Linked DNA regions of Anaerobacillus alkaliphilus. The protein of the gene in region 1 interacts with the protein of each later gene in a pairwise test. Links are inferred from orthologs where the notes say so. Each region holds a gene or a part of one and is shown in the gene's direction. Other genes may lie near its edges.

What was found.
Region 2: the proteins of DS745_RS12280 (region 1) and DS745_RS10280 interact in binary tests that used the Escherichia coli proteins (3 or more experiments, as listed by UniProt). The link is inferred for Anaerobacillus alkaliphilus from one-to-one orthologs.

Annotation. Positions count from the first base shown.
Region 1 is NZ_QOUX01000039.1:105,984-123,905, forward strand. What follows is about bases 8,196-11,562. They hold DS745_RS12280 (2-oxoglutarate dehydrogenase E1 component), read left to right. Parts: upstream 8,196-8,548; coding sequence 8,549-11,362; downstream 11,363-11,562. Other genes in these bases: adhE (bifunctional acetaldehyde-CoA/alcohol dehydrogenase), read left to right, coding at 8,196-8,353; odhB (2-oxoglutarate dehydrogenase complex dihydrolipoyllysine-residue succinyltransferase), read left to right, coding at 11,359-11,562. Also shown: DS745_RS25385 (hypothetical protein), read left to right, coding at 100-228; DS745_RS12250 (SEC-C domain-containing protein), read left to right, coding at 232-1,440; DS745_RS12255 (GTP-binding protein), read right to left, coding at 1,486-2,676; DS745_RS12260 (FAD-dependent oxidoreductase), read left to right, coding at 2,790-3,941; DS745_RS12265 (GNAT family N-acetyltransferase), read right to left, coding at 4,120-5,298; DS745_RS12270 (hypothetical protein), read left to right, coding at 5,465-5,692; more of adhE, read left to right, coding at 5,750-8,195; more of odhB, read left to right, coding at 11,563-12,594; DS745_RS12290 (small, acid-soluble spore protein L), read left to right, coding at 12,815-12,973; DS745_RS12295 (lysophospholipid acyltransferase family protein), read left to right, coding at 13,079-13,798; DS745_RS12300 (SCP2 sterol-binding domain-containing protein), read left to right, coding at 13,942-14,271; DS745_RS12305 (FbpB family small basic protein), read right to left, coding at 14,330-14,470; DS745_RS12310 (ferritin-like domain-containing protein), read left to right, coding at 14,652-15,152; DS745_RS24915 (hypothetical protein), read left to right, coding at 15,499-15,648; DS745_RS12315 (MBL fold metallo-hydrolase), read left to right, coding at 15,765-16,730; DS745_RS12320 (hypothetical protein), read left to right, coding at 16,838-17,233; DS745_RS12325 (Cj0069 family protein), read left to right, coding at 17,613-17,922. UniProt on the Escherichia coli protein: E1 component of the 2-oxoglutarate dehydrogenase (OGDH) complex which catalyzes the decarboxylation of 2-oxoglutarate, the first step in the conversion of 2-oxoglutarate to succinyl-CoA and CO(2).
Region 2 is NZ_QOUX01000033.1:10,090-20,054, reverse strand. The notes cover bases 4,178-7,115. They hold DS745_RS10280 (ABC-F family ATP-binding cassette domain-containing protein), read left to right. Parts: upstream 4,178-4,651; coding sequence 4,652-6,580; downstream 6,581-7,115. Other genes in these bases: DS745_RS10275 (hypothetical protein), read right to left, coding at 6,633-7,115; moaC (cyclic pyranopterin monophosphate synthase MoaC), read right to left, coding at 4,178-4,431. Also shown: DS745_RS10295 (MDR family MFS transporter), read right to left, coding at 248-1,669; DS745_RS10290 (redox-sensing transcriptional repressor Rex), read right to left, coding at 3,129-3,764; more of moaC, read right to left, coding at 3,937-4,177; more of DS745_RS10275, read right to left, coding at 7,116-8,750; tRNA (adenosine(37)-N6)-threonylcarbamoyltransferase complex transferase subunit TsaD, read right to left, coding at 9,118-9,965. UniProt on the Escherichia coli protein: Genetic data indicate it may be involved in ribosome assembly or function.

The DNA of each region.
Region 1 (17,922 bases):
CTACTATTAAAGCTAACAAACTACTAATAATATGTTTATAATAGAAACTTGCTGTTAATAATAATTATGAGGAAATGTACGGCATAGGAGGATTTTATAATGACTATTGACATCATAACTGCTGTTTTAGCTATTTTTATTTTACGAGAATTAGTAAAGACGAAAAGTGAGCTTAGAGAAATAAAAGAATATGTGAAAAAGATAGCTGATAAAGATAGAGAGGTGTAAACATTGACGAAACGAAATGAGCCATGTCCATGTGGGAGTAGCAAAAAGTATAAAAATTGTTGCGCTTCAAAAGTTCCTACTGATATTGATAAGTTAATTGAATTCAATATCCTGGAGCTCCAACAAGATATCTTCCATTATGCTCAATCACACTACGAAGATGGTTTGGAAGAGTGTATAAATGAATTTTTTGAAGAAGCCATCTTTGAAGATGAAGATCAATTTGATCATGCAGGTTTTTTATTAATGACTTGGGCTATTTTTTCTTTGCCAATTGCTGAAACTAAACAAACGATACTAGAGTCATATATTAAAAAACATAGCAAAAAAATTACTAGGCCAGCTTTAAGAGAAGCGTTAGAGAAATTGCCAGGGACTGCACCGTCGGTTTTTAAGGTGAAAAGAGACGACCAAATGGTTCTATTTGTAGAAGATATTTTTACAGAAGAAGAAAAACAAATACAATTATTGGTACCTAATAACGATGAAAAGATCGGTGAGGATTTAGATGGTTACTACGTACTTGGAATGACAATGAGTTGTCATAATCGAACCTACTTTTTCGGTACTTTCCAGGTGATAACAAGTGCGGTGCAGATTGGTGAGATTTTAAGTCTCTATGAGATACACTCTGATGAACTATCACCTCAACAATTTACAGATGAATTTTTTCCTGAGATCATTGAAGTTGCTTTTAATGGGCTACCTGATTTTAATGATATGCCCTGGGACAATCCTAATCAAAAACAAGTAAGTGAGCTTGTAAGAGCGAATTTAAAGGTAGCAAAAGAAATCAAGCCCACTCTTGAAGGGCTAACAATAACTCTCTGGAAAGTTTATTGCTCGAAAACAGGCGGGAATATTAGAAATATCCCTAAATACGCAGCTGCGCTTCATTTTATTATCGGTCATTTTATGGTTGCTTTCGGAGAAGATGAGCTGTCAAAACAGCAATTAGCTAAAATGTATGATGTGAAAATTCGAGGGTTATCGGACACAATAAATAAATTAGAAGATGTCCTTGAAGATGATCTTAATAAAATCGCTGATGATCTAATCTTTGGACTTGTAGAAGATGAAGACTATGATCCTTTTGACTTTGAAGATGAAGATGACGATGACATCGACCTTGACGATTTTTTCCTAGAAGAAGAATTTATTATAGATGAACTGGCAAAAAAACGTAATGAAAAACAGAAAGTTAGAAAATAGAAAGAAGGCTGTCTCTTTATCGTAGGGACAGCCTTTCTCATCTATCTACAACTCTAGAAATTCAGGTAGTGGATCAACAATTGTTGACCAGTCTGATTGCATTTCATCCTCAGTTAGTAGACACTCATTTAAACCTGCAATAATTTCTTCTTTATTAAAACGAATTCCAATCAAGACTAACTCAGTAATACGATCACCGTACTCTGGATCCCATAGTTTCTTCAACTCTGGCTCTTCTTCTAGTGTAGCATCTTGTTCTGCTTGTGGTAGGGATGCTATCCAATATCCTGCTGGCTCAAAAGACACTGAAGGCCCAGCTTGACTCATTAAAGCAATTATGTTGTTTCTAGTGGCAATCCAAAGTAGCCCTTTAGCTCGAACTATCTCTTTTGGCCACGCCTCGATCCAGGCGAGAAGACGTTCTGGATGAAAAGGTCGTTTTGCTCTATATACAAACGAGGAAATGCCGTATTCTTCAGTTTCTGGTACATGTTCATGCTGTAATTCTTGCAGCCAACCAGCTGATTGGCTTGCTTCCTCTAAATTAAACAAGCCAGTGTTTAAAATATCTTTTGTCTGAACATTAGCATGGGCTGAACGAATAAACTTTGCCCTTGGTTGTAATTTCCTTAGAATACCTTCTAGTTCAGCTAAGTTTTCCTCACTAACCAAGTCACATTTATTTAAAATAAGCACATCGCAAAACTCGATTTGATCAATTAATAAATCAACTACTTCCCGGTGGTCTTCCTCGTTTGCCGCTTGTTTGCGATCCATTAATGATTCTCCCGATGAGAAGTCATTCCAGAAACGAAACGCGTCGACAACTGTTACCATAGTATCCAAACGACAGTACTCACTCAGATCAATGCCACTTTCCGCGTCAACATAAGAGAATGTTTGTGCAATCGGTAACGGTTCTCCAATACCAGTAGACTCAATTAAAATATAATCGTATTTTTTTTCATCAGCTAACCTCTTTACTTCGACTAATAAATCTTCACGAAGCGTACAGCAAATACAGCCGTTAGACATTTCAACTAGTTTTTCATCAACTCGAGAAATGGCTGCACCGTCTTTAATAAGAGTAGAGTCTATATTTACTTCGCTTAAGTCATTGACAATTACAGCAACCCTTAATCCTTCACGGTTATGTAGAACATTATTTAAAATTGTAGTTTTACCTGAACCTAAATAGCCACTTAATACGGTAACAGGAATACGATGATCAGTCATTTAGTAACCTCTTTCTAGAAACGTAATAATTTCGTTTTGTGTTTTAGCATATAGATATAGTATCATATATCTTAATAATTAGTAATCATTACGTTTTAAAAAGGAGAATAGACATGAAAAAATGGGTTATCATCGGTGGCGGCATCCAAGGTTGCACAATGGCTAGCTATTTAAGACAAAGTCTACATATAAAAGCCCATGATTTAAACATTATTGATCCAAAAGAAAAGCCATTATCGAACTGGAGAAGTTTCACAAAAACCATAGGGATGTCATATTTACGGTCTCCGTCAATTCATCATATAGATCCAAGTCCATTTGCTCTTGAAAAATATGCAAAGCAACACCGAAACCAAGGTTTTGTTAAATTTTATGCACCTTATGATCGACCAGATTTACATCTTTTTAATCAACATTGTGATGAAGTACTAGAACAAATTAATATAGATAAATGTTGGGTTCAAGGGAGAGTAAAAGCCTTAAAAAAATTTCGCGAAGGTTGGATTGTTACACTTGAAAATAATGTTGAAATAAAAGCTGTAAATGTTGTGATTGCGATTGGCTTAAGTGACCAACTAAGGTGGCCGGAATGGGCGAGAGAAGGGAAAAAAGAGGGAAGTAACATCGTACATGTGTTTGATGATAAAGAAGAGATAGCTGTAAGAAGTTCGATTGTAATTGTTGGAGCAGGAATTAGTGCTGCTCACGCTGCGATCAAGTGGAGTAATCTTCTTCCGGAAAACGTTACAATACTGACAAGGCATCCACTTAAAGTGCACCAATTCGACTCAGATCCGGGATGGTTGGGTCCAAAATACATGAGTAGGTTTCACCAAATTCATTGCTACGAAGAGCGAAGAAAAGTAATAAAAGCTGCACGATTTTCAGGTTCATTACCAGTAGAATTGAAGACCGAAATTGAGCGCCGTAAAAAATCTGGCATTTTAGACGTAAAAATAGATGAAGTAATGGATGTCTCAGACGAGTTACTTACACTGAAGTCAGGTGAGGTACTTTCAGCAGATGCCATTCTTTTAGCCACTGGGTTCGAACAGAAACCGCCCGGAATGGAGTGGTTACAAGAGCTTATTCAAACCTATTGCTTACCTTGCGCTTCATGCGGATACCCAATTCCTAAACAATCGTTAGAATGGGATGAAGGACTTTATTTGTTAGGGGCATTAGCAGAGCTTCAATTGGGGCCAGTGGCTAGAAATATTTCTGGTGCAAGAAGAGGAGCCGAGAGGATAATTTCTTCGTTTTAACAGTTTAAAATAGTGAATGATCGAATAACTCAATGAAATGATCGAATAATGCACCGAAATGATCGAATAACAAAACAACATGATAGAAAGACGTTATGAAATGATCGAATAACATAAAGTGCGCCTTGCAAACTTCGTTTATTACAGCAAAAAAACCGGGCCTCTGCCCGGTTTCCCCTTAAAAGAAATCATAAAATGCTGGTTCTCTAGCTGGAATCACTTTTTCTAGTAATTTGATCTCGTTTTCGCTCCCCGATATCGCATCAAAATATAATAAGGTAGTTGGTTTTTGATAGTTTAACAACATAGCGGTTAGATGCTGAACGGTACAAGTAACCCCACGTTTCGGTGGATGAGTGCATGAAGCACCCTCCTTGGCTTGCTCAAAAAACTTTACCTCACGATTGGTTATAAAATACGTTCCATTATTCCATTCGCAAAACTCATCCTCAACATGGAGAACTACCGTTTCACCTTCCGCCAAATGAAAAGGATATTGTGAAAGGAATGGTTTTACATCAACAATCCTTGCCATGAAGTAGGCTTCAACTTTTTGTTCAACTAACGGGTTACTAATGAAAAATAAGGCAGGGTCATTAGCCGATGTTTTATACTCGACAGTTTCAATCATCGAATCGTGATCGGAAATGAAGTGCCACAAAGATTTCCAAGCATCAGTATTTAAATAAACGAGCTCATGGACTTTCATAACTCGGTGTTTCACATCATACGCGAGATAACCTTGAGCTTCACCTTGTTCATCATAATAGACAGCCATTTGTCCCTTCATATTTGCAAAGAGTCTACCATTCCACCATTTTTTATCCCGGACAAGCATTCCATTAAACCTAGGAGCAAATTTCTCATAAATAGAAGAGAGTAACTCATAATCTTTTGAAACCCTTCGAATCGTGCCAGTCCTTTTAGGAAAGCGAGGAAATTGATCTTTCTTTACAGTAACCAATTTTTTATCGGTGAAAAGCTCCCAGCCATATTTTCGGTAAAATGGAATAGAGAAAGGAAATAGAAACGAAATCGTTTGTTCTTTTTCCTTCATCTCTTCTAAACTCTTCTTTAGTAAAGTTTTCACTAACCCGCCTCTACGATTTTCGGGCCATGTTACAACACCAGAAACTCCGCCCATCAGAAATTCCTTTCCTTGAATGTATGTCTTAAAAGGTAGGGTAGTTACTTTTGATATGATTTCATCATTTTCTACGGCGACCCATGTTTCTTCAGGGTTCATCATGTCTTTTCGTTGTTGGCGTTGCTCATCTGTTAATTCTAATTGAAAAGCAAATTCAGACATTGAAATGCTGTAATCCATCTCATCCTTCGAGAGCTTTCGAATGTTCATTTTGGTCACCTCTATAGAAATTTGTATGTACCATTTCGCTACTATATTAGAGGAATCCTTTAAATATAACTTTGAAAGCGGTTTAAAAACGGACATTATTTCTTCACTGTTTCCAAAAATATAATGTGCTACAATGAAGACAAGAAAAGAAAAGGAGTTGAGCTAAATGATCTTATGCGAATGGAAAGACTTCTCTACAGATACTGAAACATATTCACAACAAATGTTTGAAGAACTTGTTGGAGACGAATTTGATGCGATGATGTTTGAGGACGGGAAAGAAATTCCTTCATATATCTGGACAGTAAATTACGTATGTATCATTAAGGAAAATTCTAAAATGTATAAGGATATCTCAATTACAAAAATACAAAGAAATCCGGTTTGCGAATAAAAAATTTTTAATAGACTATGTTCAACACTTCACAAACTTTGCGGGGAGGCCGTTAAAATGGCAGTAATTGAAAAAGAGATAAAAAAACAAGATGATGTTTCAAAAATGATTAACACGTTAGTTGAAAATGGGAAAAAGGCTTTAGATGCATTCCTACAACTTGATCAAGAAACTATTGATCGAATTGTAAAAGAAATGGCTCTTGCTGGACTAGACCAACACATGCCGTTAGCTAAGCTTGCTGTGGAAGAAACAGGTCGTGGCGTATATGAAGACAAAATCATTAAGAATATGTTTGCTACTGAATATGTGTACCACAATATTAAATACGATAAAACTGTGGGTGTCATTAGTGATAATGAACATAGTGGTGTCATTGAAATTGCAGAGCCTGTAGGGGTAGTAGCAGGGGTAACTCCTGTAACAAATCCTACATCTACAACAATGTTTAAAGCAATAATCGCTGTTAAAACTAGAAATCCAATCATCTTTGCTTTTCATCCATCTGCCCAAAAATGTAGTAGTGAAGCTGCCCGTATTGTTCGTGATGCAGCAATAAAAGCTGGAGCACCAGAGCATTGTGTACAATGGATTGATGCTCCATCCATTGATGCGACACAACAATTAATGAACCATCCAGGAACTGCATTAGTACTTGCAACAGGTGGAGCAGGTATGGTTAAGTCAGCATATAGCACAGGTAAACCTGCGTTAGGTGTAGGCCCAGGTAACGTACCATGCTACATTGAAAAAACAGCGTCTGTGAAACGTTCAGTTAACGACTTAATCTTATCTAAATCGTTCGATAATGGAATGATTTGTGCTTCTGAGCAAGCGGTAATTGTTGATAAAGAGATTTACGAAGAAGTTAAAAATGAAATGATTGCGAACAACTGCTACTTCTTAAACGAAGAAGAGAAGAAAAAAGTAGAAAAGCTAGTAATTAACGAGCAGTCTTGCGCTGTGAATCCAGATATCGTAGGGAAGCCAGCATTTGAAATTGCAAAAAAAGCAGGAGTAAATGTGCCTGAATTTACTAAAATCCTTGTTGCTGAGTTAACTGGAGTAGGACCGGATCACCCGCTTTCTAGAGAAAAATTAAGTCCAGTATTAGCTTGCTACAAAGTAAACAGCACAGAAGAAGGTTTCAAACGTGCTGAAGAAATGTTAGAGTTCGGTGGTTTAGGACACTCTGCAGTTATTCACTCTAACAACGAAGAAGTTCTAACTCAGTATGGTATTCGAATGAGAGCTTGCCGTATTATTGCTAACGCACCGTCTTCTCAAGGGGCTATTGGTGACATCTACAATGCGTTTTTACCGTCATTAACTTTAGGTTGTGGTTCTTATGGTAAAAACTCAGTTTCTCAAAACGTAAGTACTGTTCATTTATTAAATATCAAGCGTCTTGCGAGAAGGAATGTGAATATGCAATGGTTTAAAGTTCCACCAAAGATCTTCTTTGAAAAGCATTCAACTCAATATTTAGCAAAAATGCCAAATATCACAAAAGCTTTAATTGTTACAGACCCATTCATGGTGAAATTAGGTTATGTTGATAAAGTACTATATTACCTAAGACAACGAGCTGACTATGTGCATTGTGAAATCTTCTCAAATGTTGAACCAGATCCATCAATCGAAACAGTTATGGCTGGTGCAGAAATGATGCACAACTTCCAACCAGATTGCATCATCGCTCTTGGTGGTGGTTCAGCAATGGACGCAGCTAAAGGTATGTGGGTATTCTATGAGCACCCAGATGCAGACTTCCATGGCTTAAAGCAAAAGTTCTTAGACATTCGTAAGCGTGTCGTTAAATATCCTAAGTTAGGTCAAAAAGCTCAATTTGTAGCGATCCCAACAACATCAGGCACGGGATCTGAAGTTACTTCTTTCTCAGTTATTACTGACAGAGCAAATAATACAAAGTACCCATTAGCAGATTATGAGTTAACTCCAGACGTAGCAATTATTGATCCGCAATTTGTTATGACTGTACCAAAAGGTGTGACAGCTGATACAGGTATGGACGTATTAACTCATGCGATTGAAGCGTACGTTTCAGTAATGGCTAACGACTATACTGATGGTCTAGCGTTGAAAGCTATACAACTAGTATTCAAACACTTACCAACTGCATACCGTAACGGAAATGATGAAGTAGCCCGTGAAAAAATGCATAACGCGTCAACAATTGCTGGTATGGCATTTGCCAATGCATTCTTAGGTATTAATCATAGCTTAGCACACAAATTAGGAGCGGAATTCCATATCGCTCACGGTCGTGCCAATACGATCTTAATGCCACATGTTATTCGTTACAATGCTACAAAACCTAAGAAATTTACAGCTTTCCCTAAATACGAGCACTACATTGCCGATGAGCGCTATGCAGAGATTGCTAGAATGCTAGGTTTACCAGCAAGTACAACTGAAGAAGGTGTAGAAAGCCTAATTCAAGCCATTATTAAGTTAGCCAAAGAATTGGATATTCCTATGAGCATTGAAGCTTGCGGTGTTAAGAAGAAGGATTTTGATAGTAGAGTAGATCAATTAGCAGATCGTGCATTTGAGGATCAATGTACTACAGCAAATCCTAAACTTCCATTAGTGACAGAGCTTGCTCAAATTTACAGAAATGCATTTAAAGGTGTTTAAATATCAAATAAAAGTCAATCCTTACATAAGTAGGGATTGACTTTTCCTTTTTTGCCAATTTAAGCGTTTTCCTTTTGAAAAATTCTAAACACTATGGTAATGTTGTAAATGTGTTATAAATTATTATAATGTAATGATTTGTTATGAAATGAGCAAGGAATAAGTGTATGTATAATTATTTGGAGGGTTTGTTGGATGGGAAGATTATTTGATAGCAACGAAGATCCTTGGCAAAGCTTTTCTGGTCCTAATTTAGCCTACCTAATGGATGTTTACGATCTATTTAGAGAAGATCCTAACCAGGTAGACGAGGAACTTAGAAACTTATTTGAGAAGTGGGGTCCTCCTATCACTAGGAATGAGGAACAAGCAACACCTACTGGTTCAATGAGTACATCGGATTTAATGAAAGTAGTCTCAGCTACGAAATTAGCGGACCATATCCGTAATTTTGGGCATCTTTATGCTAATTTAAATCCAATTAAGACAGATTCAAAAAGACAGGATTTAAATTTAGCAGATTTTCAGCTAACAAGATCAGATTTAGAAAAGTTACCTGCAAATGTCATTTGTAACGTTGCACCAATTTATTTAGAAAACGCCTATGATGCATATCTTTATTTAAAAGATTGTTATACAAAGACACTAGGTTTTGAGTTAAGCCATGTTCATAAAGATGACCAAAACCAATGGTTAACTGAACAAATTGAAAAGGGAGCAATGTATCATAGCCTACCAGAAGATCGCAAAAAGAACCTTCTAAAAAGCTTGATTGAAGTAGAAGAGTTCGAAAACTTCCTACAACGTACGTTTGTTGGACAAAAACGTTTTTCTGTAGAAGGATTAGACACACTTATCCCAATGTTACAGGAAGTAATTAGACAATCTGTTGAAGACGGTGTAAAAAATGTAATGATTGGTATGGCTCATCGTGGTAGATTGAGTGTTTTAGCTCACGTTTTAAACAAGCCATATGAAAAGATCTTTGCAGAATTCCAACAAGCTCCAAATAAAGAACTTGTTCCTTCAGAAGGATCTACTGGTATCAACTTTGGTTGGACTGGAGATGTAAAATACCATCTGGGTGCAGATTTAGATATTCAGAAAAGAGCCAAGGTGTCATTAGCGAATAATCCTAGTCACCTTGAATTTGTTGCGCCTATCGTTCAAGGATACACTCGAGCTGTTCAAGATAATCGATCAACAAAGGGATATCCTGTTCAGGATACTAATAGTGCGTATTCAATTATCATACACGGTGACGCAGCTTTCCCAGGACAAGGGATTGTAGCCGAAACATTAAATTTAAGCCGCTTAACTGGATACTCAATTGGCGGTAGTATTCATATAATTGCAAATAATAATATCGGTTTCACAACAAATAGCGGTGACTCAAGATCTACGTTATATGCTAGTGATTTAGCAAAAGGATTTGAAGTGCCGATTATCCATGTAAATGCTGATGACCCTGAAGCTTGTCTATCGGCGATTTTGTTTGCGTTTGAGTATCGTAAAAAGTTTAAACAAGACTTTATTATTGATTTAATTGGATATCGCCGTTACGGTCATAACGAAATGGATGAGCCAGCAACTACTCAGCCGCAAATGTACGAATTTATTCGACAACACCCAACGGTAAAAACGCTTTATAAGAATTCATTAATTAAAGACGGAATTATTACAGAAGACTTTAATCAGTATGAGCAAGAAGCAAAGCAAAGGTTACAGCAAAGTTATGAAACTGTTAAAAAGCTGGGCGTTGAAAAGATTGCTTCTAGTGAGCGTTCTGGAAATGTAAAATTCCCGTTTGATCACATTGAAACAAAAGTGTCGAAAGAAATACTTATTGATATAAATGAGGAATTATTAAAATGGCCTGATGAGTTTTATGTTTTCCCAAAACTAGAAAACATCTTAACACGACGTAAAGCGGCTATGGGTGACGAAGGTAAGATTGATTGGGGTCAAGCAGAGACGCTTGCTTTTGCAACAATCTTACATGATGGAACACCGATCAGATTAACAGGGCAAGATTCTGAACGTGGAACGTTTGCTCAAAGACATGTAGTCTTAAATGATTATAAAACTGGTAAGAAGTTCTCACCACTTCATCAGTTAAGTACAAGTAAAGCATCATTTGCTGTTCATAATAGCCCATTATCTGAAATGGCAGTTGTTGGATTTGATTACGGATACAATGTAACAGCTCAAGAGTCACTCGTTTTATGGGAAGCTCAATATGGAGACTTCGCTAACGGTGCCCAAGTTATGTTTGATCAATTTATTGCTGCAGGTAGAGCTAAGTGGTCGCAGAAATCTGGTTTAGTATTATTATTACCACACGGATTTGAAGGTCAAGGACCAGAACACTCAAGTGCTCGTTTAGAACGCTTCTTACAATTAGCTGCAGAAAATAACTGGACGGTTGGTAACTTAACGAGCTCAGCTCAATACTTCCACATGCTCAGAAGACAAGCAGCTACACTTGGAAAAGAATATGTACGTCCGCTTGTATTGATGACACCGAAGAGCTTACTGCGTCATCGACTAACAGCTTCAACTGCTATTGAATTAGCAGAAGGAAAGTTCAACCCAATTGTAGAAGACACGATCTCATCTAAACCGGAAGCGGTAAAACGCCTTGTTTTATGTTCAGGTAAAATTGCTATCGACCTACAAGAGGCAGTGATGGAGCAAACTGAAAATACAGATTGGCTTCATATTGTGAGAGTGGAAGAGTTATATCCATTCCCGAAAGAAAAAGTGAAAGAAGTCATGTTACGTTTCCCAGCGCTTGAAGAAGTAGTTTGGGTACAAGAAGAACCGCAAAATATGGGAGCATGGTCATATATGAATTTAAAAATTCGCTCTGTTGCCCCTGAACATCTAAAAATTAAGTACGTCGGTAGACCTTACCGTTCAAGTCCAGCTGAAGGAGATCCGACAGCTCATAAAGTAGAACAAAAACGAATTATAGCGGAAACGTTAAAGGGAGGGCATCAGGGATGATCGAAATTATCGTTCCCCAACTTGCAGAATCAGTAACAGAAGGAACAATTGCTGCATGGTTAAAACAACCAGGAGACAGAGTTAATGCCGGGGATTACATTGTTGAGTTAGAAACAGATAAGGTAAATGTAGAAATCAATGCTGAAACTTCAGGGATCTTAAAAGAAGTACTAAAACAACCAGGTGATACAGTTGAAGTTGGTGAAGTAATCGCTTATATTGTTGAAGGTGTTGAAGCTGCTGCTACACCTGCACCACAAGCAGAAGCGAAAGTAGAAAAAGTAGTTGAAGCGAAAGAAGAACAACCAGTCGTAGAAGAAGATACGAAAGGTGAAAGAACTTTAGCATTCCCATCTGCTAGAAAGCTTGCTCGTGAAAAAGGTATCAACTTAAACGAAGTGGCTACAAATGACCCGCTTGGTAGAGTTAGAAAGCAAGACGTAGCAGCATATCAGAATGCTCCAGCACCAACGCCTGCACCAGCTGCAAAACCAGCACCTGAGGCTCCTAAGGCGAGCGCTGGTTCATTTGCCAAACCGACAGAAAGAATTAAAATGTCACGTCGTCGTCAAACGATTGCAAAGCGTCTAGTTGAAGCACAACAAACTGCTGCAATGTTAACAACATATAATGAAGTTGATATGTCAGCGTTACTAGATCTACGTAAACGTCGCAAAGATCAATTCTTTGATCAAAATGGTGTAAAGTTAGGCTTTATGTCATTCTTTACAAAAGCGGTAATCATTGCGTTGAAAAAATTCCCATTAGTAAATGCGGAAATTCAAGGCGACGAGATCGTTCTGAAAAAGTTCTATGACATCGGTGTTGCCGTATCAACTGATGAAGGCTTAGTGGTTCCAGTTGTAAGAGATGCTGATCGCTTAGGTTTCGCTGAAATCGAGCGCGAGATCGGTGACCTTGCGAAAAAAGCTAGAGATAACAAACTTAAGCTGGATGATCTTCAAGGTGGTACATTCACGATTACAAACGGGGGTGTGTTTGGATCTTTATGGTCAACACCAATCCTTAATGCTCCTCAAGTAGGTATCTTAGGAATGCATAAAATCCAAATGAGACCAGTTGCAATTGATGATGAGCGCTTTGAAAATCGTCCAATGATGTACTTAGCTCTTTCTTATGACCACCGTATTATCGACGGTAAAGAAGCTGTAGGCTTCCTTGTAAAAGTAAAAGAGTTATTAGAAGATCCAGAATCATTATTCCTTGGATAATAAAAGTAAGGGTCAACCACTGCGGTTGGCCCTTTTTTGCTATTAACTGAACTGGATTATTTGCAAAGTAATATTGATTGGTACACAACCTTCAACAGTTAAATCAGATTGCAATTTAGTTTCAATTTTATAAAACAAAAATAATAATCATCGCTTATAGAGGGAAAGTTATGTATGTCTGGCACAGAAAAGGTGTCCAACCTATAGGAGGTGATCTTTTATGGCAAGAAAGCCAAGGCCTACAAAAGGAAAGCGAGATAACGCGGTTATGGGAGAGCCAAGTGTAAATCCAATGGGAGTGTCTCCTGATCATGAGTTCTCAACGGAACCGTTAAGTAAAGGTGCTCTTCTAGCAAAAAAGAGTAATACAAAGATATAATGGCCTTGGTCGGTATCTTTTCTAAAGATACCGACCATTTTTTTCTTTAAAAAACTCTTCAAACTAGTATAATAGTAGAGTTAATAGATTTTTTGGAGGTTCGGTATGATTAGAACGGTTATTTGGTTTGTTTATTTCTGGTATCATCTTTTTATTACATACCCTTCTTTATTGAAGGTGAAAAAATTGCAAAAAGCTGGTAGAAAAGAAGAGATGGAGCAGTTAGTTTTTAAAACGTCTAGCAACTGGGCGAAACAACTTGTGAAGTTAACTGGCTCAGTAATTGAGATCAAAGGTAAAGAAAATTTGCCTAAGCAAGGTTCATTTGTTATTGTCAGTAACCATCAAGGAAATTTTGATATTCCAATTTTACTTGGTTATTTAGAAAGACCAATTGGCTTTATTTCAAAAATTGAAGTGAAAAAACTACCAATTGTGCGTGATTGGATGGTTTATATGAATTGTGTTTTTCTTGACCGTAAGGATCGCCGCCAAGCAATACATGCAATTAACCAGGGAGCGGAAAACATTAAACAGGGCACTTCAATCGTGATTTTCCCAGAGGGAACGAGAAGTAAAGGGATGAAGATGAACCTCTTTAAAGCAGGTAGTTTTAAATTAGCACAGAAAGCGGAGGTTCCAATTATTCCGATTGCCATTAAGGGATCATTTAAAATTATGGAGCAAAATAAAAACATCATAAAACCTGCGGAAGTTTCAGTGACGATATTACCTGCGCTTCAGCCCACGGACTATTTAGAAAAAGACATCAAGACTCTTGCATCAGAAGTACACGCAATTATTGAAAGTGAACTAAAACAATAAAATTCCTTGCCTTAAGACCGTGTCGGTCTTAAGGTGTTTTATTAAATATTTCATTTTTTAGAAAAATTCAAAAACAAATCTGTAATTTCATGTTATGATGTAATTATATTAATATAAGTTTGTATTTTTAGGAGGGCAATCCCATGACAGTAAAAGAAACGTTACTTCAGCTTGCACAAAAAATGAATGACCATTCAGAAGGGATACAAGGTGTTAATGTAGCCTATCAATTTGATCTAAGTGGTGATGAGGAAGGTACGTACCAAGTAATTATTAGAGATGAGAAAGTACAAGTTTTCAATGAAGTACAAGAAGATCCTAATTGTACATTACAATTATCAGATCAAAATTTATTAAAACTTATCGCTGGTAAGCTTAACCCAACAGTGGCTTATATGAGCGGAAAACTAAAAATAAAAGGTGAGTTAGGTTTAGCTTTAAAGCTACAATCAATTCTAAAGAAGTACGAGTAATACTAAAAGCCCACCATTCAGTGGGCTTTTTTCTTACTTATCAAAATTAAATAAACGTTTAATTAATTTTTTTAGAATAATCGACTTGCTTATTTTCTAGCTTACGCTCAATTTTTCTAAGTGCGTCAGGATCGTTCAAAAGCTGCTTTTTATTTTCCGCTACTAATTCCTCGAATGACTTACTGAATGTCTTTCTCATTTTGCATCGTTCCTTTTAATGTATTTGACACTTTTATTATAAAGGATAAACGCTTACATTTGGAGGTCTATTTGTTACAATAATTCGAATTATCAGTAAATATTTTTATAATCACCTATTATAAAAAGATACATATTGTATAAGAAAAATGTGTAGTAGTCTAAGAGCGGAGTGTGATTATATGTATTTTAATAACTATCGCCAAGATTCTTTTCATGGTAATTCAAAGATACTCAAGTTAATGACCGATGTAGTAAGATTTGAGGCTATAACTGAGCTTACGTTTGATTATTTAACAGTAGTTGCACCCACAAAACGAGCGTCCATGTATCTGCAATCAATGCTTAAGGATGAACGAGATCATATTGAAGAATTTAAAAAGATTTACTTTACGTTAACAGGTCAACAGGCAGGTGGAGATGCACCAACGTTTGAAATTCCTGAATCATATGAAAAAGGGATTCAAGACATTTTTGCACAAAAACTAGATATTATAGCAATTTATAAGAAAATCAGACAATTATCCCCTTACGCTGATCTACGTGAAAAAATGAATGAATTCATTCAAGATGAAATGCGTCATCTCTCAATGATTAACCACCTTTTAATTAGAAATTCTGATGAAAAAAGAGGATACGATTTTCAATTGGTACCTTCTTACTATCCAATAGAATACTCATAAAAAAATCTGCCAGGAGTAAGTGATCTTTTCCTGGCAACATTTGTTTTAGTGGGTGTGGGTAAGTTGTGACATATACACAATTTTATCCACAAAAAATAACTAGGTAGGACAAGCTTCAATAAAAGTTATTAACATTAACTTGTATTTTACATGAAGTTATAAACATATTTATCCACAGTTGTAAATCACCTTGTTATATTTGTTCACAAAAAAGACATAATTGTAATCGTTTACAGCGTTAAATTGTTGTTTACAAATCAGTATTAATTTATTAGAATATTCACATAAGTAAAACAATTTAATGAATTAAAGCCTTCGGGCTAATACTTAATGAGGAGGACTACGTATGACAGTAACTATCGATGTAAAGGTTCTTGAAGAAATGGAAAGAAAGATTGAGCATCTCAGCAAAGAACTAAGGGAACTTAAAAAACCTGTTAGTACCGGGTTTGAAAAACTGGATACAGATGTCTTTCTTACTGAAGCATACAATTAAAACGGCTGGTAAGGGCTTAACAAAGGTTAAGCCTTTTTTATTTTTAGAAAATACTAACAATTTCTACAATGTTATTGTAAAATATAGTTATATGATAAGAGGAGGAGTTTGATAAGATGATCTCGCAAGCCAAAACGATCGAGAAGATTATTTTACCTACGCCATTTTTAGTTGGCCCAGTAAATATCTATATCATAAAAGGCGATCTAGTAACATTAGTCGATACAGGTCCAAACACAGTAGAGGCAAAAGAGGAGTTAGAGCGTTCCCTTAAGAGTCTTGGGTACTTACCTTCAGATGTTGACCAAATTATATTGACACATCATCATCCTGATCATGTTGGGTTAGTCGAGTCACTTTTCCCTCACGCTAAAGTGATCGGTCATGAGAAAAGTGATAAATGGTTGAGAAAAGATCCCGAATTTATCTCATTTATTGAAGGTTATTTTTATAGCTTTTTTAAAGAGCATAGTGTCCCAGTTGAACTGATTGACAAGATGGTAAAAGCAAACCAGTATTTTCTATCATTTACAGGCACTAGAGGCTTAGATGAGTATGTCAAGGAAGGCGACACGATTAATGGGCTTTCAGGATGGAAAGTCATTGAAACCCCAGGTCATGCTCAAAGTCATATCTCTTTATATCATGAGGAAGACCGAATATTAATTGGTGGAGACCATATTATTGCTCATATTTCCTCAAATGCGATATTAGAACCCCCGTATAGTGAGGAAGAGAGTAGACCGCTAACTTTGGTTCAGTATCGTAATGCTTTGCAAAAATGTTTAGATTTACATGTTGATATAGTGTATTCAGGTCATGGAAAGCCGGTAGAAGATTTACAGGGGTTATTGCAAGGGCGTTTCGAAGAGCAAGAGGAAAAAGCTAGACGTTTAAGAAACATGATTCCTGAAGAGGGTATAACAAGCTTTGAGCTGTGCAAACAATATTTCCCTCATGTTTATCAGAAAGAACCGACGTTAACTATGTCAGAGATTATCGGGCACTTAGATTTGTTGCAGTCTAGAGGAGAGCTAGCAACTGTGAAAAAGAATGGTTTTATTTTTTATCACAAGATATGAGTGATCATTCATTCATAATGTTATAAATTCCTTGATTAAAAGGTTGTACTAGTTGTGCTAAATATTGTTAAAATATAAGTACAATCTTAATTAAGGGGATGGGGAGTTTGGAAGAGAGTAGAAAAAAACTTATTATTCGAAGTGCCGTTATTGGTGGGGTAGTTGGATCGATTGTTGTAGCGCTAAGGTCTAAAAAAAATCTTAGTTCCTGTATCAATAGTTGTTATGAAAAGACGACAGATATTTTGAAATTTGTTAATGAAAACCGGAGTGAAATAATTGATCAGTTGAAAACAACTAGCGATAAAGTAACGAGGGCTATTGATGACACGAACAACGATTTAAAAGCTCTTTCCAGTAATATTAAGCACTTGAAAGATAGTTCTGCTCAAATGATCTTAACAGTACAAGACACGAAGGACCACTTGGTTACTATGTATGAGACGTGTAAACAAAAATATGAGACACCACTACCTCAACAAGAAGAAAAAAAGGATGAATAAGCTTTTCCTTTTCTGCACATGATAAGTAGCGAAGAGGGGGTTGCTCCTTTTCGAAAAAACTGTAGTCACTAGCCAATCATTCAAGAAGATGTAAGGAAAGTTAATATGTTTTTAAAAGCGTTCATCTCAATTGAGAGGTGTGGTAGCCTTGAACATGGTAATTCATCATTAGAAGATACCAATGAAAGAGGTGTTTCCAGCAGATAAAAACCGATACGGCCCTAGAACATCCGTTTTGAATAGGCAGTAATGTGAGTATGGTTTTGGAAGGTAATCACAGCCGTGGTTGCCTTCTTTTTTATTAAATCTTTAACAGGCTCACAATATAAAAAAAGATAGGTAAGAGGGGTTTTAACTATCTTGGATCGGTGGTGCTTGAATGAAAAAGCATGTCATTTTCTTAGAAGTAGAGGGCGGCAATGATAAGGGTACTGATGGACTAAGGCCAGATACAATGCCTATCGTTAACTCATTAAAGGCGGTAGGGTGGACAGCAGAGGTCATTTTTTATACAGAAGCTAAGAAAAAGGAGTTAATTGAGCATATCGCAGCTGAAGCAGATGCTTATATTAGCAGAATCAATCCAGGTAATTTAGATGATGAATCGAGCTATTTTGAAATGCTCCGCCAACTGACAAACCGGGGGGTAGTTGGACTAGAACGCCCTGAAGTAATGATGAGTTATGGCG
Region 2 (9,965 bases), on another replicon or contig:
AAACAAAAAAGCCCCACCATACAGATGCGGCCTTAAAGACATGTAAAGATAACAATTAACAAGACAGTCTTCCCTCCGCTGGCATGATCCAGATCAGGTTACACGGTCTGTGACGGAATAGTCCTCTTCTCAGCCTAGTCCTCTAGGCTCCCGTAGCTGTAATACATATTCTTTGTATTAATCATAACACAGTTTAATAAATTTTCTATACTGAATTGCTTCATTAGTGAAGCTTTTTTTACTCACATTACGCAGTCATTGTTTTTTTACTTTCTTCATTTTTGCTAGCTTTTCCTAACATCCAACCCAAAGGTATGGTCAATAAGGCTATCATGCCTAAAAGAAAAAACCCTTCTCGTATTGCTTGTAAACTAGCTTCCTGCATCGTATCTACAGTAGCAAACACCTGAACTCTACGAACCTCATAATAAATGGAGATAAAGACAATTCCTAAGGCAGAACTCATCTGTCGCAAAACATTGTTCATTGCTGATCCCCGAGAAATAAACCTATCCGGAATGGAATTCATTCCAGCCGTCGTTGCTGGCATCGTTGAGAAACCTTGCCCAATACCTCGTAGCGCCATTAAAACAAAGATCGTTATGAGCGATGTTTCCATGGTCGTAAATCCTAGAGCTAATGTAAAGACTGCCATAATGACAAGACCGCTAGTTACAACGAATAACGGACCATGGCGATCTAGTAACCTTCCACCAATGGTCATAAAAATCCCGGTGAAAAGAGCTGAAGGTAGAAAAACCAGCCCAGTTATCACGGGGCCTAACCCATACACATGCTGGATCAATAATGGAATTAGGAAAATTGCTCCAAATAACCCTAATGAAGTAGAAATGCCTATCCAAACACTATATGTGAATGCCTTATTTTCAAAAATTGATAAATCTAACAAAGGTTGATCATGTCGATTTTCAATTTTCACAAACAGTAGTAAGGAGATCATACCTAGAGTAAATAAAACCAGATTAAGAGGTTGAACTAGATGTTCTAACGCCGATACTCTCCCTAAACCATACAATATCGCTCCCACACCAATTGTGACCGTTAGAAACCCCCACTTATCAAACGAAATTCCACTAACTTTATTTGTGTTCTTAAGATACATGGCACCGATGATAATTCCTAGTATGCCAATTGGTACATTGAATAGGAAGAGCCACTGCCAACTTCCTGCTTCAATAATAAGTCCTCCGACCGTAGGACCAATCGTTGGAGCCATCATTGCAGCAATTCCCCAAATTCCAGTTGCAAGACCTCGCTCATTTCTTGGGAACACTTCGAATATAAGTGCCATTGATAAAGGCATCATAATTCCTCCTGCAATCCCTTGAATACCACGGAAAAAGATAAGCGAGCTTAAATCCCATGAAAAAGATCCTAAAATCGAACCGATCATAAAAATGACTAAGCCAGCAAGATAAAGCTTTTTCTTTCCATATTTATCGCCTAAATAACCAGTTAGCGGCACGGTAATTCCCATCGTTACCATAAAAACAGTAATTACCCAGCCAGTAGAAACAGCATCAGCATCAAAGACATCCATTAAATAGGGAATCGCTGGGTTTAACATACTGTTGTTTAAAATAATAGTAAAAGTCCCTAACAAAACCGCTATGACAACTAGCCACTTTTCAGGGAGTAATTTGCTCATAAAAAATACCTCGTTTCCCGAAATAATTTCTATTACTACTATATCACGTTCAATTAGTGAATAGAATGAAAAACACTTCCAATTTTCTTGCAGATGGTAATTGAAAATGGTGTAGAGACTCCTACTGTAACCTTTTCCTTCACTCTCCGCTCGGTTCGGGCACGTTAGGGCTTCTTGCGTTACCTTTTCTTTCACTCTCTGCTCGGTTTGGGCACGATAGCACTTCTTGCGTTACCTTTTCTTTCACTCTCTGCTCGGTTTGGGCACGATAGCACTTCTTGCGTTTCCTTTTCTTTCACTCCCCACTCCGTTTGGGCACGATAGCACCTCTTGCGTTTCCTTTTCTTTCACTCCCCGCTCGGTTTGGGCACGATAGCGCCTCTTACGTTACCTTTTCTTTCACTCTCCAATCGGTTTGGGCACGTTAGCGCCTCTTACGTTACCTTTTCTTTCACTCTCCACTTCGTTTGGGCACGTTAGCGCCTCTTACGTTACCTTTTCTTTCACTCTCCACTTCGTTTGGGCACGTTAGCGCTTCTTGCGTTTCCTTTTCTTTCACTCTCCACTTCGTTTGGGCACGTTAGCGCTTCTTGCGTTTCCTTTTCTTTCACTCTCCGCTCGGTTTGGGCACGATAGCACCTCTTGCGTTTCCTTTTCCTTCACTCCCCACTCCGTTTGGGCACGTTAGCACCTCTTGCGTTTCCTTTTCTTTCACTCCCCACTCCGTTTGGGCACGTTAGCACCTCTTGCGTTTCCTTTTCTCTCACTCTCCGCTCAGTTCGGGCACGTTAGCACCTCTTGCGTTTCCTTTTCTTTGACTCCCCACTCAGTTTGGGCACGTTAGCACTTCTTACGGTTCCTTTTCTCTCACCCTCCGCTCGGTTTGGGCACGTTAGCGCTTCTTGCATTACCTTTTCTTTCACTCTCCGCTCGGTTCGGGCACGATCGAGCCTCTTGCGTTACCTTTTCTTTGACTCTCCACTTCGTTTGGGCACGATAGTACCTCTTGCGTTACCTTTTCTTTGACTCTCCACTTCGTTTGGGCACGTTAGCGCTTCTTGCGTTACCTTTTCTTTCACTCTCCGCTCGGTTTGGGCACGATAGCACCTCTTGCGTTACCTTTTCCTTCACTCCCCACTCCGTTTGGGCACGTTAGCACCTCTTGCGTTACCTTTTCTTTCACTCCCCACTCCGTTTGGGCACGTTAGCACCTCTTGCGTTACCTTTTCTTTGACTCCCCACTCGGTTCGGGCACGTTAGCACCTCTTGCGTTACCTTTTCTTTCACTCTCCACTCGGTTCGGGCACGATAGAACACCTTGCGTTACCTTTTCTTTCACTCTCCGCTCGGTTTGGGAACGATAGAATACCTTGCGTTACCTTAACATGGTTTCCCACTTAGATTAACAAGACTAACCAGAAACAAAAAAGGCTACCACTTTAGTGATAACCTTTCAACTTTAAATTGGATAATGCTTCAAGAAGTAAATTAACGATTGAAGTTCTACCGATAAATCGATGTGATGAACTCGTACGTTTTTTGGAACCGATAAACGTGCAGGAGTAAAGTTTAAGATACCTTTAATACCGCAAGCTACCAAGCGATCTGCAACTTTTTGTGCTACAGAAGAAGGTACGGTTAGAATTGCAACTGAAACGTTTGGATCCAGGATCTTTTCCAAATCATCTAAATGATATATTGGAACGTTACCAATCTCTGTTCCTACTTTGTTAACATCAACATCAAAGGCCATATCTATTTTTGTACTATTATTTTTTGAAAAGTTATAATGCAAAAATGCTGTCCCTAAATTCCCGACACCTATTAAGGTTACATTTGTAACCTCGTCTTGGTCTAATGTTTTTCTAAAAAAAGTTAGTAGATAATTAACGTTATATCCATAACCTTTCTTACCTAAAGCTCCAAAATAAGAAAAGTCACGTCGAATTGTTGCAGAATCGACTTTTACCGCTTCACTTAATTCCGAAGACGATACTCGTTGTTTCCCAGATGCTTGTAAATTTTCTAAAAATCGATAATACAAAGGTAATCGTTTTGCAGTCGCTTGAGGAATTTTCGTTTGATCGATATTCATTTTCTGCCTCCAACCTGTACCTTTTAACTGGATAAAGGGCAAACAAAATCTAGGGTAGTAATTATACCCCCTGTTTTCTATAGCCACACCTTATTCTTGTTTATCAATTCACATATGCTACCGACAATCCCCTGGTTTCTCCCTTTAGTTGGTACAAATTTTTTTTAGTTTATTATTCTATTTCTGTTTCTCTTTTAAAATCTCCACTTTTTCCGCCTGTTTTTTCCATTAAGTATGTAGGTCCAATAACCATCCCTTTATCTACAGCTTTACACATATCATAAACTGTCAGGGCTACCGCAGAGGCTGCCGTTAGTGCTTCCATCTCTACTCCGGTACTTCCTTTAGTTTTTACTTTTACGTAAATGTTAAGTTTATAGTTATCTTCATTTGTATGCCAATCAAACGTTACATCAACACCTGTTAATGCTAGTGGATGACACATCGGTATCCAATCTGCTGTTTTCTTGGCTGCCATAACGCCTGCCACTTGTGCAACAGCTAGTACATCGCCTTTTCCTATGGAGCCTTGACGAATTTTCTCGTATATTTCTTTCCCTACTTCGACACTAGTCTTAGCTAATGCTGTTCGTATTGTCTCATTTTTTTCTGAGATATCTACCATTTTTGCGCGACCTTGTTCATTAAAATGAGTAAATTCTGACATACTAAATGTCCCCTTTCAAACCGTCACAAGTATATTGTACACCATTTTGTCAAATTTGTAATCGTTTCATTTTTTGTAACACAAATGAAATATCTAATTTTAAATTCAATTGGTATTGCTGAAAGTATTATTTGCTTGTCCATAATTAATTACGGTACACTAACGGTATATTATAATGGAATAAACGTTAGATTGCTACTTATGTTAGGATGATGAATTTATGATACTTTTACAGTGTGTCCAATTAACAAAAACATTTGGTGTGGAACCAATATTATCGAATATAAAATTAGAAGTTCATTCACAAGATCGTGTTGCGATCGTTGGTAGAAACGGTGCTGGTAAATCTACTCTTTTAAAAATTATTGCCGGAAAACTATCTTACAATTCTGGTGACATTATTATTCCTAAAGATGTAACGATAGGCTATTTAGCTCAAGATACTGGTTTAGAATCGAGTCGTTCTATCTGGGACGAGATGTTAACCGTATTTGCTCCTCTCATCCAAATGGAAAAAGAGTTGCGAAACTTGGAAGCCAAAATGTCAGATCCTGAATGTATTAGCGACGAAAAAGTATATGAAAAACTTTTAAAAGATTATGATCTACTTTCTGAGAGCTTTAAAGAAAGAGGCGGTTATAAATATGAAGCTGATATTCGCGGTATACTATCGGGTTTACACTTTTCTGATAAAGACTATAGCACCGAAGTTTCAACATTAAGTGGTGGCCAAAAAACTCGCCTAGCATTAGGTAAACTATTACTAACCCGCCCTGATCTACTTATTTTGGACGAGCCGACAAACCACCTAGACTTAGAAACTCTTGCCTGGTTAGAACAATATCTTCTTCACTATGATGGCGCTATTTTAATTGTTTCCCATGACCGTTACTTCCTTGACAAGGTTGCCAATGTTGTCTATGAAATATCCAGAACAAAAGCAACGAAATTTGTTGGTAACTACAGCCATTACTTGGATGAAAAAGCAAAGCGCTATGAAATTGAAATGAAGCAGTACGAAAAGCAACAAGATGAAATTGATAAGCTGAGAACATTTGTTGAAAAGAATATTGCCCGAGCATCTACCACGAAACGAGCACAAAGTCGTCGGAAACAACTAGAACGAATGGATGTATTAGATCGCCCTCAAGGAGATGAAAAGTCTGCTCGCTTTTCATTTGAGATTAAAAAGCAAACTGGTAATGATGTATTAAGAATTGATCAACTTTCCGGAGGCTACCCAAATAGTAAGCCTTTATTTGAAAAGCTTACCTTGGCAGTCAATCGATCAGAAAGTATTGCATTACTTGGACCAAATGGTATCGGAAAATCTACTCTATTAAAAATCATTACCGAGCAATTAAGTCCTGTAGCAGGAACAATAAAGTACGGTAGTAATGTCACAATTGGTTACTATGACCAGGAACAAGCAAAGCTGAATTCTAATAAACAGGTATTATATGAACTTTGGGATGATTATCCTCTTACACCCGAAAAAGAAATTCGAACGATCTTAGGTAACTTCCTATTTAGTGGTGACGATGTGCTCAAAAGCGTTTCTGATTTAAGTGGCGGAGAAAAAGCTCGCGTGGCACTAGCAAAATTAATGATGCAAAAAGCTAATTTTTTAATTTTGGACGAGCCAACAAACCATCTTGATCTAGACAGCAAAGAAATTCTTGAAAGTGCATTGCTAGATTATCCTGGCACAATCCTGTTTGTATCCCATGACCGTTATTTTGTAAACCGGATGGCGACACGAGTCGTGGAAATGACTTACGAAGGTCTAATCGACTACATTGGAGATTATGATTACTACCTATTGAAGAAACAAGAGAACCTTGAACGCAAGGAATTAAAAGAAAAACAAGAGGTAAAGGTTCAGCATCAAGAAGAACAACCAAATAAACAAACATTCCTTCAAGACAAAGAAGCAAAACGAAAAGAACGTCAACGTCAGAGGCGTCTAGAGGAAATTGAACAGACCATTGAAAAAATTGAACTATCAATTGCTGAAAAGGAAGAAGCTCTTTGTGACCCAGAGGTCTACCAAGATCACAATCAAGTAGCTCAACTTAACAATGAAATTGAACAACAAAAACAAGAACTAGATTCTCTCATGGAAGAGTGGAGTGAACTAGAGGAATAAGTGTGAATTTTGAATTGTGTAAGTAGTGCTTCGATGCACTACTTACACAATTTTATTCATCTAGTGCCCAATAATAGCTCGTACAAACAATGATAAACATCGATGTAGCAGCTGCTACGACACCAGAGTCATTTAGTAATAATAAAGTAACCGAAGCAACAACTCCTGTTTGAATAAGAAGCCTCTTTACCCCACTACTGACAATCCCTTTTTTCCGCCATAAATATAATGCAATCAAAAGATATGTTGTCACAAACAGTTGCGTCCAATTACTGAATCGAAAAATTTTCCAATTCATTTCGAGCTTCCTTTTAATCGTATCAACGATGTATTGAAAGTCACCTTGGAACATTCTTGTAAATGCATAGCCAATATGCGATTCCTTCCCGTTCATTTGCGTAAGTAACAGAAACAAAATAGTCACAGCTAGGAGGCATAAAAAAATCATCATAAGCTTTCGCCAATTCATATTGGGAAAATAGTTGCGATACCCGTAATAACCAAACATAATTCCAGCAGAAATGGTTGCACCTGCGTTAGCTCCTAGATTTGTTGAACTTAATAAAAAGAGTTGGCTTATGCTTAACACGATTACTAATAACCATCTTCTAAAAAGTGGCCTTTCTAATAGAAGAAGTCCTGCAATTAAATAGACACCTGCAAATTCATTACCGATCCCATAATATCTAGCGCCTATGATTGGATCATACCCTAAATAGGATCTTTGCATAAAGAAGTTTCCCATGAGCAAGTCTATTGTTATGGCTGAAAATAGAGCTATGCTCATGAAAAATATAGGTTTAGGAACAAACCTTACAACGAGGAAACCTGTAATATAGCTACAAAAGATTAGCAGTATCAGATAGACGTTTGGTTGAATGTAATACAAACTATATGGGGTGATAAGTAACCATAATGGTGAACTTATCCCGGCGATAAGCAAAATTTTTGCAATCTCTTTCCAAAAAGCAATCTGTATTTTAAACATAATAATAACACTAGTAATAATTAATAAAAGAACAAGTAAGGTAATATAGCTTGATAAGATTACATTTCGAGTTTTAAAAATTGTAAACATTAGATCAATCTTAGTTAAACCTTCTTCTAATGTTGGCCCGATAGTTGCTACTCTTTGAATTGGTTTCCCAAAAAAATTATCTTCAGCCTCTATCTCAAAAAAGTGAAGGATAGTTGGTACCATATCTAAATTGCTGACGACAAACGGTTGTCTTGTTGTAGATGACTGTAAATAAAATGTGGATGAATGACTCCAATAAAATAGTGGAGCTAACCGTTCTTTATTTTGGTAAGCATCACTATTCATCATTGGGGATAACAACATAATATTTTGTGTATAACCATTCTCAACTAGGAGCGTCAGGAATTTCTCTAAGTTTAACAATGCTGTTTCATATTGTTTCTCAAAGTAATCTGCCTCCATATTACTTTTTTGCTTATACAATCGATACAAGTCTCCCCATTCAATGACAGTAAGAGACGGTTCTGCTTTAGGTGTGGATAAAACTGTGAAGATATTATCTACATCCATCACCACTCCACCTGGAGAACCTTTACTCGGTTTCGTTCCTTCCAGTAAATAACCATGAGCAAATCCTTCTCGATCCATTATAAGCGTAGGTCCATATCTTACTTTTTCTTGGCCAATGTCGCTATTACCAATAACATAGCTGTTTACACCATGCTCTTTTAGTGTTTGCCCAAGTATGCCTACTTTTGTGCGATATGTCGTATCTTTATTTTTATCAACAAGTTTGTGAAATAAGGGATGAAATACTTTTCCTTCATCAACAGTTCTACCCGTCCATTGTTGATAAAGTTCTTCAACTAATACTCCACTATCCAATTCACCTTTCACAAACGCATTCCAGCCTTCAACACCTAGCCCTCGAGAGCCTGATGCAATACTAACAATATTATTTAAATAAGAGTATGGACCATCAGGGCGGATATTGACTGCTGACATTCCACCAGTTTTCCACAACTCATCTTCATGCCCATTCTCTATTAACCATGTAACTTCTTGAAAAGAGAAATCTGGTACTAAAATGATTGTAAGGTTTTTCGAGTACTCTTCAGCAAAAACAGGTTTTCCACATAAAATAAACAGGTACATTATAAATAGCAACAGCAAGTTTCTTTTAATGTTCATAAACACCCTCGGAATAGAAATATTCATAAATTTTCTGACATATCCACATTATCAACAACATTACCCACAACTTAAACCTTTATTTTCAAGCTTAATGAAAAGTTATTAACAATATCCACAGTTTTATCCCCAAAGTAATTATTCACACTATATATCCTTATTTCGACACCCTTTGCAGCACTTATCCACATTATCCACAATTGAGTTGTTAATAAGTACCTACGTTCCCCTTTTTCCTTTTTTATAAAACCCTTGGTAACTTTACGTTCTTCACACTTATCCTCATTTTGTTGAAAAACTGTTTATAAAGACAAATTCGACAATAAAAAAGCTGCCCTTAATTTTAAAGAACAGCCTTCGACAACTTTTATTGTTTTTCTAAATCTAACCCTGGATTACCATTTAATCGATAGTCTGAAAAATGCTTCTTTTCTAGCTTTATGAAAGCCGCAGCACCTATCATAGCAGCATTATCTGTGCATAACTTTAGTGGTGGGATAATTATCTCTATCGCCGATTTATCAAATTCAGCTGTTAGCTTTTCTCTTAATCCTTTATTTGCGGCGACTCCACCAGCGACTAGGAACTGTTTCACATTATATTCTTTAGCCGCTCGTTTCGACTTTTCCACAAGGACCTCAATGACGCTTTCCTGGAAGCTTGCAGCTAAATCTTCATTTGAAATTTCAACGCCTTTTTGATTTGCATTATGTAAGGTGTTAATAACTGCTGATTTTAATCCACTGAAAGAAAAATCATATGACTCCGGCTCTAACCAAGCTCTTGGAAGATCAATTGAAGGCGTTCCAATTGCTGCTAGCCGATCAATATGAGGTCCACCTGGATAAGGGAGTTTTAACGTTCTCGCTACTTTATCATAAGCCTCTCCTACCGCATCATCTCTCGTCTCACCGATTACCTCAAAGCTACCATGATCTTTCATATAGACGAGTTCTGTATGCCCCCCTGAAACAACCAAGGTCATTAAAGGAAATTTAAGCTCCGTTATCAACTGGTTGGCATAAATATGTCCAGCTATATGATGAACACCGATTAAAGGTAGGTCATGAGCAAATGCAAGTGCTTTTGCTGCATTTACGCCAATTAATAGAGCTCCTACGAGCCCAGGACCTTCTGTTACCGCTATTGCTGACAGGTCAGGATAATCAATCTCTGCCTCTTTCATTGCTTCCTCAATAATAACCGTGATCTGTT